One region of the Streptomyces sp. 2-1 genome, then DNA from elsewhere that is predicted to be linked to it. Evidence: riboswitches for the same ligand, from Rfam matches in the RefSeq annotation. Region 1 holds a riboswitch; each other region holds the start of a gene.

Region 1 (4,780 bases):
GCGAACCCGGCCGCGATCAGCAGCGCCCGCCGCACCATCGGCAGATCGACCTCGCGCCACACCCGCCACGGCGAGGCCCCGAGCACCGCCGCCGCCTCGCGCAGACGTCCGTCCACCGCCCGCAGCACGGGCAGCATGGTCCGTACGACGAAGGGGACGCCCACCAGCGCCTGCGCCAGCGGTACGAGGATCCAGGTGCTCCGGAGGTCCAGCGGAGGCTTGTCGAGCGCGATGAGGAAGCCGAACCCTACGGTCACGGCGGAGACACCGAGCGGCAGCATCAGCAGGGCGTCGAAGCCGCGAACGAGACGGCCGGCGTCCCGGCGGGTGAGGGCGGCAGCCGCGAGTCCGCCGATCAGCAGGGCGATGGCGGTGGCGGCAAGGGCGTACTGCAGCGAGTTGCCGATGGCCTCGATCGGCGGGACCAGGAAGATACCGCCCTCGTCGCTGGTCAGCGCCTTGTAGTAACCGAATCCGGGGGCGTCGAGGGACCGCTCGACCAGCACGGCCAGCGGCAGCACCAGCAGGACGGCGATGGTGGCGAGGACTCCGGCGAGCAGCGCCCACTGCCCGGCGCCTCGCGGCCGTCGTGCCGTCACGGAGGCGTCGACCAGGCGAAGAGCCGTCTCCCGCCGCCGTACCGTCCACGCGTGGACGGCGAGGATCGCGCCGACCGCCACGAACTGGACGAGGGTGAGGACGGCGGCCGTCGAGAGGTCGAAGATCTCCGAGGTCTGCCGGTAGATCTCGACTTCGAGCGTCGAGAAGGTGGGGCCGCCGAGGATCTGCACCACACCGAACGAGGTGAAGGTGAAGAGGAAAACCATGAGCGCGGCGGCGGCGACCGCCGGGCCGAGCGCCGGAAGCGTCACCCTGCGCCAGGCTGCGAACCGTGAGGCGCCGAGCACCCGCGCGGCCTCCTCCTGCCGCGGATCGAGCTGCGACCAGAGGCCGCCGACCGTGCGGACGACGACCGCGTAGTTGAAGAAGACGTGCGCGAGCAGGATCGCCCACACGGTCGTGTCGAGCCGTACGCCCCACAGCTCGTCCAGGAGCCCGCCGCGGCCGAGGAGCGCCAGGAAGGCCGTGCCGACGACCACGGTCGGCAGTACGAACGGCACGGTGACGACTGCCCGCAGGACCTGCTTGCCCCTGAAATCGAAGCGCGCGAACACATACGCGCCGGGGAGCGCGATCAGCAGCGTGAGCGCGGTCGAGGCGAGCGCCTGCCAGGTCGTGAACCACAGAACGTGCCGGATGTCGGACTGCGCGAGCACGTCGCCGATCCGCCCGAACCGCCAGACCCCGTCGATCTTCAGCCCGCGGGCCGTGATCGCCGCGACCGGGTAGGCGAAGAAGAGCCCGAAGAACGCGACGGGCACGGCCATGAGAGCGAGCCGCGCCACGCTCCCCGTACGCGGGCGCGTGCGGGGGCGTGGACGGGAGCTCGGACTCCGGCGCGCGGGCGGCTCCGCCCCGGCGCGGGGCTCTACTTCAGTACGAGCGAGGTCCATGACTTGACCCACTCGTCACGGTTGTCGGCGATCTTGGCGGGGTCGAGGGTCTCGGGGTTCTCGACGGCCGGGCCGAACTTCGTGAACTCCGGCGGCACCTGGGCGGCCTCACGGACCGGGTAGACGAACATGTTGAGCGGCATGTCGTCCTGGAACGGCTTGGAGATCAGAAAGTCGATGAGCGCCTTGCCGCCCTTGCTGTTCTTCGCATTGCTCAGCAGGCCCGCGTACTCGACCTGGCGGAAGCAGGTGCCGTCCGCGACCCCGGTCGGCGCGGTCTTCGGCTTCGGGTCGGCGTAGATGACCTCGGCGGGCGGCGACGAGGCGTACGAGACGACGAGCGGCCGGTCGCCCTTGGCCTTCTTGCCGCCGGCGGACCCGGAGAACTCCACGTTGTAGGCCTGCTCCCAGCCGTCGACGACCTTCACGCCGTTGGCCTTGAGCTTCTTCCAGTAGTCCTGCCAGCCGGCGTCGCCGTACTTCGCGGCCGTCCCGAGCAGGAATCCGAGGCCGGGCGAGGACGTCGAGGCGTTCTCGGTGACCAGCAGGTTCTTGTACTCGGGCTTGATCAGGTCGTCGAAGGACGTCGGCGGGGCCAGCTTGTGCTTGCTGAAGTACGCCTTGTCGTAGTTGACGCAGATGTCACCGGAGTCGATGGGCGTGACGCGGTGCTTGTCCTGGTCGACCCGGTACTGCGGCAGGATCAGGCTCGATCCCTTGGCCTCGTAGGACTGGAACAGCCCGTTGTCGAGCGCCCGCGACAGCAGCGTGTTGTCGACACCGAAGAAGACGTCTCCCTGCGGGTTGTCCTTGGTGAGGATGGCCTTGTTGACGGCCGTACCTGCGTCGCCGTCCTTGAGGACCTTGACCTTGTAGCCGGACTCCTTCTCGAAGTCCTTCAGTACGGCCTTGGTGTAGGCGAAGGAGTCATGGCTGACGAGGGTGACGGTCTTGGACCCGGAGCCCTCGTCGCCGGAGTCGGACGAACCGCACGCGGCGAGCGCGGCGAGGCCGAGCCCGGTGACCGCGACCACGGCCGTGAACTTCCTGGTGGTGCTCACTGGATTCCTCCTGGGGCTGACCAGGAAGAGACGCGGCCCTGCCCGGGACCTCGATCGGTTCCCGGGCAGGGCGCAACAGCTTGAGTAGTGACCGAACTTCCTACCCAGAATGACCTGGGCAAGGTTCAGAGGGTCTGCGGGCTGTCCCGCACTCTCAGCGCTGTGGCGCTCCCCTGTCGGAATATGAAGATGTACGTACGTCCGCCAGACTACCGCTCGGTCGCCGCGAGCTGCCCGCAGGCCCCGTCGATCTCCTGGCCACGGGTGTCCCGGACGGTGACGGGCACACCATGGGCGGCGATCGCCTCGACGAACGCCTTCTCGTCCTCGGGCCGCGAGGCGGTCCACTTCGAGCCGGGTGTCGGGTTCAGCGGAATCAGGTTCACGTGCACGGGCTTGCCCTTGAGCAGCCGCCCGAGCCGGTCACCACGCCACGCCTGGTCGTTGATGTCCCGGATGAGCGCGTACTCGATGGAGAGCCGGCGCCCCGACTTCGCCGCGTACTCCCAGCCGGCGTCCAGCACTTCCCGAACCTTCCACCGCGTGTTCACGGGCACGAGCGTGTCACGCAGCTCGTCGTCCGGTGCGTGCAGGGAGATGGCGAGGCGGCACTTGAAGCCCTCGTCGGCGAACCGGTTGATGGCGGGGACGAGGCCGACCGTGGAGACGGTGATCCCCCGCTGCGACAGCCCGAGCCCGTCCGGCTCGGGGTCGGTGAGGGCCCGGATGGACTGGACGACCCGCTTGTAGTTGGCCAGCGGCTCGCCCATGCCCATGAAGACGATGTTGCTGAGCCGAGCCGGCCCACCGGGAATCTCGCCGTCCCGCAGCGCCCGCATCCCGTCCACGATCTGGTGCACGATCTCGGCGCTGGACAGGTTCCGGTCGAGACCGGCCTGCCCGGTCGCACAGAACGGGCAGTTCATCCCGCAGCCCGCCTGCGAGCTGATGCACATGGTGACCCGGTCCGGGTAGCGCATCAGCACGGACTCGACGAGCGTGCCGTCGAAGAGCCGCCAGAGGGTCTTGCGGGTGGTGTTCTCATCCGTGGAGAGATGCCGCACGACCGTCATCAGCTCAGGAAGCAGCGCTTCCTGCAGCTTGGCGCGCGATCCGGCGGGGATGTCGGTCCACTGCTCCGGGTCGTGCGCGTACCGCGCGAAGTAGTGCTGCGACAGCTGCTTGGCACGAAACGGCTTCTCACCGACCGCGGCAACCGCCTCTTTACGCTCGGCAGGCGTGAGATCGGCAAGGTGCCGCGGCGGCTTCTTGGCTCCGCGGGGGGCAACGAAAGTGAGTTCTCCGGGCTTAGGCATGGCTGTACCAGTGTCGCAGATCGATTCGTGTGACTTGTGCCCCCGGCCGTCTCAGCCGCGGGGCTGGGCATCCAGGAGCCGGTGGACCGATGCCGTCATGCTCGCCACGAAGGAGTCACGGGTCCCGTCGGAGACCAGTTCCAGGGAGAGGTACGGGTTGAGGTCCTCCAGCTCGACGAGGAGCAGCGCGCCTTCCTGCGTGCGGCAGGCGTCCACGCGCTGGATGCCGTGGTCGAGGGTGTTCCAGTCGATGAAGCGCCGGGCGAAGGCCAGGTCGGCGTCGGTGGGCTCGTAGGGATCGAGGACCCAGCGCCGCTCGGGATCGGGGGCGTGGAGGGCGTACTGGAAGGTGTCGTCGACGTAGTAGAAGGACACTTCGTAGCGGAAGTCGATGCGCGGCTGGACCAGGATGTCGCCGTACGCGAGGCCGCCGAGCTCCTCCCGGGGCACGAAGGACAGGCCTATGGAGTCCGCGCCCACCTTCGGCTTGACCGCGTACTGGCCGGTCTCGGGCAGCAGATGCAGGTCCTCGGGCCGGTCGACGGTGGGGATGACCGGGTATCCGGTTGCGGTCAGGTCCAGCAGGTACTGCTTGCCGGCCATGTCGCCTCGGCCGGTCAGCGGGTTGTAGACCCGGATGTCACGGGCCACGGCCTGCTCCCGGAAGGCGTCGTACTCCTTCTGGTAGTGCAGCACGGGCCCGCTGTTGCGGACCACGACGACATCGAAGGCGTCCATCAGCGCGGCGGCGTCCAGCGGGTGGCACAGGGCGACGTCGAAGTCGTCGCGCAGTCGGGAGGTCAGGAAGATGTCCTCGTCGCAGTAACGCCGCCCCCGCGCCTGATAGGCGAGATCGGTCACATACAGAGCTCTACGGCGGTCCGGCATC
Region 2 (4,780 bases), 4.5 Mb from region 1:
TACACCCGGGCGTCGGCGAGCCGGGCGCGTGCGGTGGATTCGGGCATGCGTGGGTCCCCCGTGTCGTGTCGGTGGCGTACGGGCCGTGAGGATCGCGGCCCGTACGCCGGACGGCGTGATCAGGTCAGACGGCGAGCGCCTGGGCGCGACGCTTCACCTCCGTGCCGCGATTCTCGCTCAGAGCCTGCGCGGGCGTACCGGGCAGGCTCTCGTCGGGGGTGAAGAGCCACTCGAGCATCTCTTCGTCGGTGAAGCCGTCGTCCCGCAGGAGCGTCAAGGTGCCGGTCAGGCCCTTGACGACCTTCTGCTCGGCCCCGTCGATGAATGCGGCGGGGACGTGCAGCGCGCGGTTCTCACCACGGCGTACGGCGATGACCTGGCCTTCCTTGACCAGTTGCCGAACGCGGGTCACCTCGACGCCGAGCAGTTCGGCGATGTCGGGGAGGGTGAGCCAGGCGGGGACGAGAGCATCGATCTTTGCGTCAATCTCGGTCACGAACACAAGCCTGCCATCTCGGACTGACAGTCGGTACCCGGGCCGGTGCGACCGTGTCACGCCCGCGGCCCCGCAGACATCGGACGGCCCTCCGACCGGGCGACCCGACGGAGCACCACGGCAGAGCGCTCAGGCGGTCGCGCCCTTGAGCGGCAGCGCGGGATCCGACAGGAGCCCGGAATCCATCGGCGTGCCCGCCTCGATCAGCCGCTTGCCCTGTGCCAGGTCCCGAGGCCGTCCTACCGCCAGGACCGCGGCCAGGCGGCCCTCGCGGAGCCAGCACACCGACCAGGACGGCCCGGCCGGGTCCCCGCGCCACACCATGGCGTCGGCGGTCGCGTGATGGCCCGCGTACTGGACGAAGCGGCCGAACTGCTCGGACCAGAAGTACGGCACGGGGTCGTACGCGACGGACGTCTCGCCGACGATGTTCGCGGCGACCGTGCGCGGGCCCTGGAGGGCGTTGTCCCAGTGGTGGACCAGCAGGCGCTCGCCGTAGCGGCCGGACGGGAACGAGGCGCAGTCGCCGACCGCGTACACGTCCGGGGCGGAGGTGCGCAGGTGGTCGTCCGCGACGATCTCGCGACGGGCGCCGAGCTCGATCCCGGAACCGGCCAGCCAGGCCGTGGCGGGCCGCGCCCCGATGCCCACGACGACGGCGCCCGCTGGCAGCCGCGAGCCGTCGTCGAGCACCACCTCGCCGGGCTCGACGTGCTCCACGCGCGCGTGGGTGCGCAGCACCGCCCCGCTGTCCGCGTACCAGGCGGCCATCGGAGCGGCCACCTCCTCGGGCAGCACACCGGCGAGCGGCCGGTCGGCGGCCTCCACGACGGTCACCGCGCAGCCCGCCTCGCGCGCCGCCGTCGCGAACTCGGCGCCGATCCAGCCCGCGCCGACCACCACGATGTCGTGCTGCCGGGCGAGGACGGGGCGCAGCCGCTCGGCGTCGTCGAGCGTGCGCAGCAGATGGACGCCGGGTACGCCCTGGGCGCCCGGCAGTTGGATCGGCTCGGCGCCGGTGGCGATGACCAGGACGTCGTACGGAACCGGGCCGTCGACCGTGTCGAGTTCGTGCCGCGAGGGGTGCACGCCGGTCACTTCGAGCCCCAGGCGGAGCTCCACGTCGAGCGCTTCGAAGTCGACGTCGAAGGCGGAGTCCTCGGCCTTGCCGAGCAGTACGGCCTTGGACAACGGGGGCCGGTCGTACGGCTGGTGGGGCTCCGCGCCGATCAGGGTCACGCTTCCGGTGAAGCCCCGTTCCCGCAGGGCGACGGCGGTCTGTACGCCTGCCATGCCCGCCCCGACGATCACGGCGCTCCGTCGCGCCACCGGGTTCCGTCCCTGCGTCTGCTCACTCACACGATCACCATAGACACTGGTGAAATCGTCGGTCAGGGGGCGCGATCGGTGAGCTGTTGCACAGCGTCAGTCTGCGGTGACCTCTTCGACCACACTTGTCCCGCTGCCCTCCTGGGACTCCCATTCCCAGGTCTCCTCCAGGCGCACCCGCCCGTCGGGCAGTTCGACGACCAGGGAGACGCAGTGCCCGGACGAGGTGGTGCCGTCGACCTTCAGCTGTACGTACCGGAAGTCGAGCCGGTCACCCGCGCGCGTGCCCACCAGGTGGCCGCGTACGACGTCGCCGCCCGCGTACTCGGCCCAGATCTCGCCGTCCTTCTCGTGGTAGGCGAACCGGGTGCGGGTGCCCACCTGGCCCGGCGCCTGGTCGGCGACCGGGGCGAGGGAGAGTCCGTCGAGCGAGCGGGCCATGCGTGAAGGCTCCCTTACAGGCTGTTGGGGCGAAGGGCTAAGGTGGCCAACGTAAAGCACTCGCGGGAGTCCGGACGCACCGGGCTGAGAGGGAGGCTGGGACGGCCTCCGACCGTACGAACCTGATCCGGGTCATGCCGGCGAAGGGAGGGGCTGGACGCCCATGTCGCGTACACCGGAGACATCCGTTACACCCGACACAACCGACGCAGCCGCCGATACAACCGATGCAGCCGATGCGAGGCGCACGTCAGACGTCCTGGTCGTCGGGGGCGGGATCATCGGCCTCGTCACGGCCTGGCGGGCCGCGCAGCGCGGGTTCTCGACCGCGCTCGTGGACCCGGAACCCGGCGGCGGCGCCGCGCAGGTCGCGGCCGGGATGCTGGCCGCCGTCACCGAACTCCACTACGGCGAGCAGACCCTGCTCGGCCTCAATCTGGCCTCGGCGCGCCGTTATCCGGACTTCGCGGCCGAGCTGACCGAGGCGACCGGCCAGGACATCGGATACCGGCGGTGCGGCGCGCTGGCCGTCGCGCTCGACGCCGACGACCGCGCCCATCTGCGCGAAGTGCACGCCCTGCAACTCCGGTCGGGCCTGGAGTCGGAGTGGCTCAGCGGCCGTGAGTGCCGACGGCTGGAGCCGATGCTCGCGCCGGGCGTGCGCGGCGGCCTCCGGGTCGACAGCGACCACCAGGTCGATCCGCGGCGGCTCTCCGCGGCCCTGGTCACGGCCTGCGAGCGGGCCGGAGTGGCCTTCCACCGGACGTGGGCGGACCGCCTGACCGTCGTACGGGACCGGGCCACCGGAGTCGTCACGACGGACGGCACCGAGCTTTCGGCGGGCCAGGTCGTGCTCGCCGGGGGCAGCCTCAGCGGGCGTCTGACGGGCGTCCCCGACGACGTACTGCCGCCGGTGCGCCCCGTGAAGGGACAGGTGCTGCGGCTGACCGTCCCGAAGCGGTACGCGCCCTTCCTGAGCCGCAGCGTGCGGGCCGTCGTGCGCGGCAGCCACATCTATCTGGTGCCGCGGGAGAGCGGCGAACTGGTCGTCGGCGCGACCAGCGAGGAGTTGGGCTGGGACACCACGGTGACCGCCGGCGGTGTGTACGAGCTGCTGCGGGACGCCCACGAACTCGTCCCCGGCATCACCGAACTGCCGCTCACCGAGACGCGGGCCGGACTGCGCCCGGGCTCCCCCGACAACGCGCCCCTGCTCGGCCCGACCGGACTCCCCGGTCTGCTGCTGGCGACCGGCCACTACCGCAACGGCGTACTGCTCACGCCCGTCACCGGGGACGCCATGGCACACGCCCTGACTACCGGTGAACTCCCGGACGTGGCCCGCCCCTTCACACCCAGGCGGTTCGGCGCCGCCGCACTCTCGGAGCAGCGCGCATGAGCATGAGCATCTTCGTCAACGGGGAGCGGCGGCAGCTGGCCCCGGACACCGCCCTCGACACCCTCGTCGCCGCGCTCACCGCGGCCCCCTCCGGTGTCGCCGCCGCACTCAACGAAACCGTCGTCCCGCGCGCGCAGTGGTCGAAGACCCTCCTCTCCGAGGGAGACCGCGTCGAAGTCCTCACCGCCGTCCAAGGAGGCTGACCCATGGCCGACGATCCCTTCGTCCTCGGCGGTACGTCCTTCACGTCCCGTCTGATCATGGGCACCGGTGGCGCGCCCAGCCTCGACGTCCTGGAACGCTCGCTCGTCGCGTCCGGCACCGAGCTGACGACGGTCGCGATGCGCCGCGTGAACCCCAAGGCCCATGGCTCGGTCCTCTCCGTGCTCGAACGGCTGGGCATCCGCGTGCTGCCCAACACGGCGGGCTGTTTCACCGCCGGGGAGGCCGTCCTGACGGCCCGGCTCGCGCGTGAGGCGCTCGGCACGGACCTCGTCAAGCTGGAGGTCATCGCCGACGAACGCACCCTGCTGCCCGACCCGATCGAGCTGCTCGACGCCGCCGAGACCCTGGTCGACGACGGCTTCACGGTCCTCCCGTACACGAACGACGACCCGGTGCTCGCCCGCAAGCTGGAGGACGTGGGCTGCGCCGCGGTCATGCCGCTCGGCTCGCCGATCGGGTCCGGGCTCGGCATCCGCAACCCGCACAACTTCCAGCTGATCGTGGAGCACGCGCGCGTGCCGGTGATCCTGGACGCCGGTGCCGGTACGGCGTCGGACGCGGCGCTCGCCATGGAGCTGGGGTGCGCGGGTGTGATGCTCGCCTCGGCCGTGACCCGGGCGCAGGAGCCGGTGCTGATGGCCGAAGGCATGCGGCACGCGGTCGAGGCGGGCCGGCTCGCGTACCGCGCGGGGCGCATTCCGCGCCGTCACTTCGCCGAGGCGTCGTCTCCGGTGGAGGGCGTAGCCCGGTTGGACCCGGAAAGGCCCGCTTTCTGAGCTTTGGCCTGAACACCTGTCTGAATCCAGGCGCCGCACGGGATCGGTCACGGTGCGACATCCGTCACAGCTCGGCTGCAGTACCGCCCCGGAATCGCCCGTGCAGGCGGCGTT
Region 3 (4,780 bases), 2.0 Mb from region 1:
CCTGTACCAGCCGTTCTGCAGGGGTTGCTGGAACAGCACTGCGAACAGCATCCCCAGCACAGCGCCGACAACTCCGTTGGCCACATCGATCCCGCCCATGCCAGGCAGGGTAGGGAAGTTGATCACGTCATGCGCGATCTTCTCTCTACCGTTACGACTTGGAGCAAGGCGTCGTGCTTTTCCGCAAGGTCCCGGCCTGGCAGGCCGGGACCTGGGAGAAAGAGTCGGACAGTGCGCCGGAGTCAGTCGGCCATGGGCAGGTACACCCTGTTCCCGCTCGCCGCGAACTCCTTCGACTTCTGGAGCATCCCCTCGGCGACCTCCTCGGCCGTCGCTCCCGCAGCCGCGGTGCCACCGAACTGCTCGGTGATGCTGTGGCTGATCTTCATCGAGCAGAACTTCGGCCCGCACATGGAGCAGAAGTGCGCTGTCTTGGCGGGCTCGGCCGGGAGGGTCTCGTCGTGGAACTCCCGGGCCGTGTCGGGGTCGAGGGCCAGGTTGAACTGGTCCTCCCAGCGGAACTCGAAGCGGGCGTCCGACAACGCGTCGTCCCACTCCTGTGCGCCAGGGTGTCCCTTGGCGAGGTCCGCCGCATGGGCCGCGATCTTGTAGGTGATGACGCCCGTCTTGACGTCGTCACGGTTGGGCAGGCCCAAGTGCTCCTTGGGCGTGACGTAGCAGAGCATGGCCGTGCCCCACCAGGCGATCATCGCGGCACCGATGCCGGAGGTGATGTGGTCGTACGCCGGCGCGACGTCCGTCGTCAGCGGGCCAAGCGTATAGAACGGAGCTTCATCACAGATCTCCTGCTGAAGGTCGATGTTCTCCTTGATCTTGTGCATCGGGACATGCCCCGGGCCCTCGATCATGGTCTGTACGTTGAAACGCTTCGCGACCCTGTTGAGTTCCCCGAGCGTCCTCAACTCCGCGAACTGTGCTGCGTCGTTGGCGTCCGCGATCGACCCTGGCCGCAGCCCGTCGCCGAGCGAGTACGTGACGTCGTACGCCGCGAGGATCTCGCACAGCTCCTCGAAGTTCTCGTACAGGAACGACTCCTTGTGGTGCGCCAGGCACCAGGCCGCCATGATCGAGCCGCCGCGCGAGACGATGCCGGTCTTGCGGTTCGCGGTCAGCGGGACGAACGGCAGCCGCACGCCCGCGTGGACGGTCATGTAGTCCACGCCCTGCTCGGCCTGCTCGACGACCGTGTCCTTGTAGATCTCCCAGGTCAGCTCCTCGGCCCGCCCGTCGACCTTCTCCAGCGCTTGGTAGAGCGGGACCGTGCCGATGGGGACGGGGGAGTTCCGCAGCACCCATTCCCGCGTGGTGTGGATGTTGCGGCCGGTGGACAGGTCCATGACCGTGTCGGCGCCCCAACGGGTCGCCCAGGTCATCTTCTCGACCTCCTCCTCGATGGAGGAGGTGACCGCGGAGTTGCCGATGTTGGCGTTGACCTTCACCAGGAACCGCTTGCCGATGATCATCGGCTCGATCTCCGGGTGGTTGACGTTGGCCGGCAGCACGGCCCGGCCCGCCGCGATCTCCTCGCGGACGACCTCGGGAGAAACGTTCTCCCGGATGGCCACGTACTCCATCTCCGGCGTGACCTCGCCCCGCCTGGCGTACGCGAGTTGAGTCACCGCCTGTCCGTCACGGCTGCGCCGGGGCTGGCGCGGACGCCCCGGGAAGACCGCGTCGAGGTTGCGCAGTCCGCCGCGCGGCGAGGTGTGCTTGATCCCGTCGTCCTCGGGGCGGACGGGGCGGCCCGCGTACTCCTCGGTGTCACCGCGCGCGATGATCCAGTTGGCCCGAAGAGCCCCGAGGCCCCTGCGTACGTCGGTGTCGACGGTCGGATCGGTGTACGGGCCGGAGGTGTCGTACAGAGTGACCGACTGCCCGTTGGTGAGGTGCACCTGACGGACCGGCACCCGCAGGTCGGGGCGCGAACCCTCGACATACGCCTTGTGCCAGCCGATGGACTTCCCGGCCTCGCCGTTCTCGGGCGAAGCGGTCACTTCACCGCTCTCGGCCGAGGCGAACGCCCCGCCCGTCGGACTGGAGGCAGGCGTGCGTACGTCCTTGTTGGTCATGAGACCTACTCCCTACGCCGGCATTACCCGGTAACAGGTTCGGCGGTCGACGCAGCGATTTCCGTCCGGCGATGTTCCACGTGAAACATCGCGTCTACGGAGGTCAGCGCCCTCTCAGCCCGGTGCTCCGAGCTCCCGCGTTTGCAAAGGTGCCCCCACGCTAGCGTCAGATGTGGCGCGGTGAACAGTGGGCCCGGGCCGTTCTTGCGATGATCGGTCGGTGACCACGACGCAGCAGCCCCCACTCCCGCCGTCCGAGCCGCCCCACGGACACGGCCACGACGGCCATGGGCACGGCGGCGGCCCAGGGCACGGATCCCACGGCCCCGGAGGGGGCGGCGGAGACCGGCCCGGCGGTGGTGACGGTGGCGGACCGGGTGGCGGCGGGCACGGCCATTCGCACAGTCACGGACCCGCAGCACCTGTCTCGATGCACCTGCGCAAGGTCATCGCGGCCGTGCTGATCCCCTTCGCGGCGGCGGTCGTCGTCGGCCTCGTGGTGCTCTGGCCCGGCGGCGCCCCGGGGCACGAGCGCACCGGTGTCGGCTTCGACCGGCAGACCCAGCAGGCCACGGTGACCAAGGTCGACAAGGTCGACTGCAAGTCGGTGAACGCCTCGGGGGAGACGCCGACCGGCGACACGTCGACCGCAGAGGGCTCGTCGGCTCAGCAACAGGCGTCCGGCAGCTGCAAGAAGGCGACGGTCCGGGTCGACACCGGCAAGGACAAGGGCCGTACGTTCACGGAGATCGTCCAGCCGGACTCCTCGCGGCAGCTGGAGCAGGGCCAGGAGGTGATCGTCGCGTATGCGCCGGACGCCCCCAAGGAGCTCCAGTACTCGGTCACCGACGTGAACCGCAAGCTCCCGATGACGGTGCTCGCCGGCATCTTCGCCGTCGCCGTGGTCCTGGTGGGCCGGATGCGCGGTGTCATGGCGCTGGTCGCACTGGCCGCCAGCTTCCTCATCCTGACGTTCTTCATCCTCCCCGCGATCCTGCAGGGCTCGAACCCCCTGGTCGTGGCGGTGGTCGGCGCGAGCGCCATCATGCTGATCGCGCTCTATCTGTGCCATGGCCTGTCGGCCCGTACGTCGGTGGCGGTGCTCGGCACCCTGCTCTCCCTGTTGCTGATCGGGCTGCTCGGCTCGCTGTTCATCGACTGGGCCTCGCTGACCGGCAACACGGACGACAACACCGGTCTGATCCACGGGCTGTACCCGTCCATCGACATGAGCGGCCTGCTGCTCGCGGGCATCATCATCGGTTCGCTGGGTGTGCTCGACGACGTGACGGTGACGCAGACGTCGGCGGTCTGGGAGCTGCACGAGGCCAATCCGACGATGGGCTGGCGCGGGCTGTACCGCGCGGGCATCCGCATCGGCCGCGACCACATCGCGTCGGTCGTCAACACACTCGTCCTGGCCTATGCGGGCGCCGCTCTACCGCTGTTGCTGCTCTTCTCCATCGCGCAGAGCAGTGTGGGGACGGTGGCCAACAGCGAGCTGGTCGCCGAGGAGATCGTGCGCACGCTCGTCGGCTCGATCGGACTGGTCGCCTCCGTGCCGGTGACCACGGTCCTCGCCGCCCTGGTGGTCTCGGCGGACCGCCCGGGCCTCACCGCCCCGGCACCACAGGAACAGCCGCAGCCGCAGCCCCAGTCGGGCGCCAGGGCGCCTCTGCGCGGGGGGAGCGGCCGCCGCCGCAAGCACTGAAGCCGACACCCGTGCCGGATCCGGTTGCCGAGAGCTGACGGCTGACGGCTGACGGCTGACGGCTGACGGCTGACGGCTGACGGCTGACGGCTGAGAAGAAGCGTTACGGCAGCCCGCACGGCCGCCGAGCAACAAGCCGTATGCCGTACGGCCGGCGCCAGGCGGTATGAGCACGCGTCACACCCGTACGGGCCGACGCACAGCGAGGCGGCGGCACGCCTGCCCCAGACCCGTATCGCCTCATCCGGCGCTCTGTTCCTCCGCCAGGATGCGGTTGAGCGCCTCGTCGAGGTGCGTGTCGAAGTCCGCGAGGGACCGCTCCTGGCCCAGCGGCACCAGCCGGTCCGTACGGTCGAGGAACGCCAGCAGCGGCGCCGTCCCACAGCGGAACAACGCGTGGTCGCCGCCCACCTGAAGCCGGATCAGCACATCGCCGAACCCCTCGGTGTCGGCGGGAGCGATGTGCACATCACCGTCCCCGCACGCCCGGCCCACCCCGTCGATCAGCAGCTCCCTGCCGAAGGCCCAGGTGACCGGGGCGTCACCGGGCAGGTGGAAGGTCAGCCGCACGGCATAGGGATCACAGGTCTCGTAGCGCAGCTCCACCGGGATGCGAAAGGAGAGCTCCTCCGAGACGACGAAGCTCATCATGACCTCTGCCTGTACTACCGACTCGCGCATCGCCTACCCCGTCGTTCGCCTTCGCCTGGCCGGGAATCATCCACCTGACACTGCTGGCATCTTGCTGAACGTACACACCAGATCACAAGGAGTGAGTTTTCAGATGCTGATAGAGAGCGAGAGTGACCCCAGCAGCCTGCCGATCTCGCTCTGCAATCGGCGTGCCGCCGGCAGCAGTCGGTCGGCCTGGTGGGCCGGCAGGGAAATGGCAATTGTGGCCGCAGTACTGCCCACAGTGATCGGAATCGCGGCGCAGACGGTGCCCAGCGCGTACTCCTGACGCTCGATCACGGGCTGC

What was found. A riboswitch is a leader RNA that binds a small molecule or an ion and turns the genes downstream of it on or off. The one in region 1 is predicted to bind thiamine pyrophosphate.
Region 2: linked by a shared signal. The riboswitch ahead of thiO (glycine oxidase ThiO) and the one ahead of ACN20J_RS34445 (thiamine ABC transporter substrate-binding protein) in region 1 are both predicted to bind thiamine pyrophosphate.
Region 3: linked by a shared signal. The riboswitch ahead of thiC (phosphomethylpyrimidine synthase ThiC) and the one ahead of ACN20J_RS34445 (thiamine ABC transporter substrate-binding protein) in region 1 are both predicted to bind thiamine pyrophosphate.

The regions. Positions count from the first base shown of each region.
Region 1 is NZ_CP183383.1:7,798,941-7,803,720, reverse strand. It holds gene ACN20J_RS34450 (ABC transporter permease) at 1-1,514, opposite strand, end outside; gene ACN20J_RS34445 (thiamine ABC transporter substrate-binding protein) at 1,490-2,575, opposite strand; TPP riboswitch at 2,655-2,760, opposite strand; gene rlmN (23S rRNA (adenine(2503)-C(2))-methyltransferase RlmN) at 2,785-3,891, opposite strand; gene ACN20J_RS34435 (hypothetical protein) at 3,943-4,779, opposite strand.
Region 2 is NZ_CP183383.1:3,342,048-3,346,827, forward strand. It holds gene thiE (thiamine phosphate synthase) at 1-47, opposite strand, end outside; gene ACN20J_RS14720 (Rv2175c family DNA-binding protein) at 125-496, opposite strand; gene ACN20J_RS14725 (NAD(P)/FAD-dependent oxidoreductase) at 626-1,855, opposite strand; gene ACN20J_RS14730 (hypothetical protein) at 1,922-2,266, opposite strand; TPP riboswitch at 2,319-2,432, shown strand; gene thiO (glycine oxidase ThiO) at 2,430-3,665, shown strand; gene thiS (sulfur carrier protein ThiS) at 3,668-3,868, shown strand; gene ACN20J_RS14745 (thiazole synthase) at 3,872-4,666, shown strand.
Region 3 is NZ_CP183383.1:5,760,534-5,765,313, reverse strand. It holds gene ACN20J_RS25375 (hypothetical protein) at 1-99, opposite strand, end outside; gene thiC (phosphomethylpyrimidine synthase ThiC) at 243-2,090, opposite strand; TPP riboswitch at 2,083-2,239, opposite strand; gene ACN20J_RS25365 (hypothetical protein) at 2,257-2,499, opposite strand; gene ACN20J_RS25360 (YibE/F family protein) at 2,521-3,801, shown strand; gene ACN20J_RS25355 (SsgA family sporulation/cell division regulator) at 4,042-4,482, opposite strand; gene ACN20J_RS25350 (IclR family transcriptional regulator) at 4,582-4,780, opposite strand, start outside.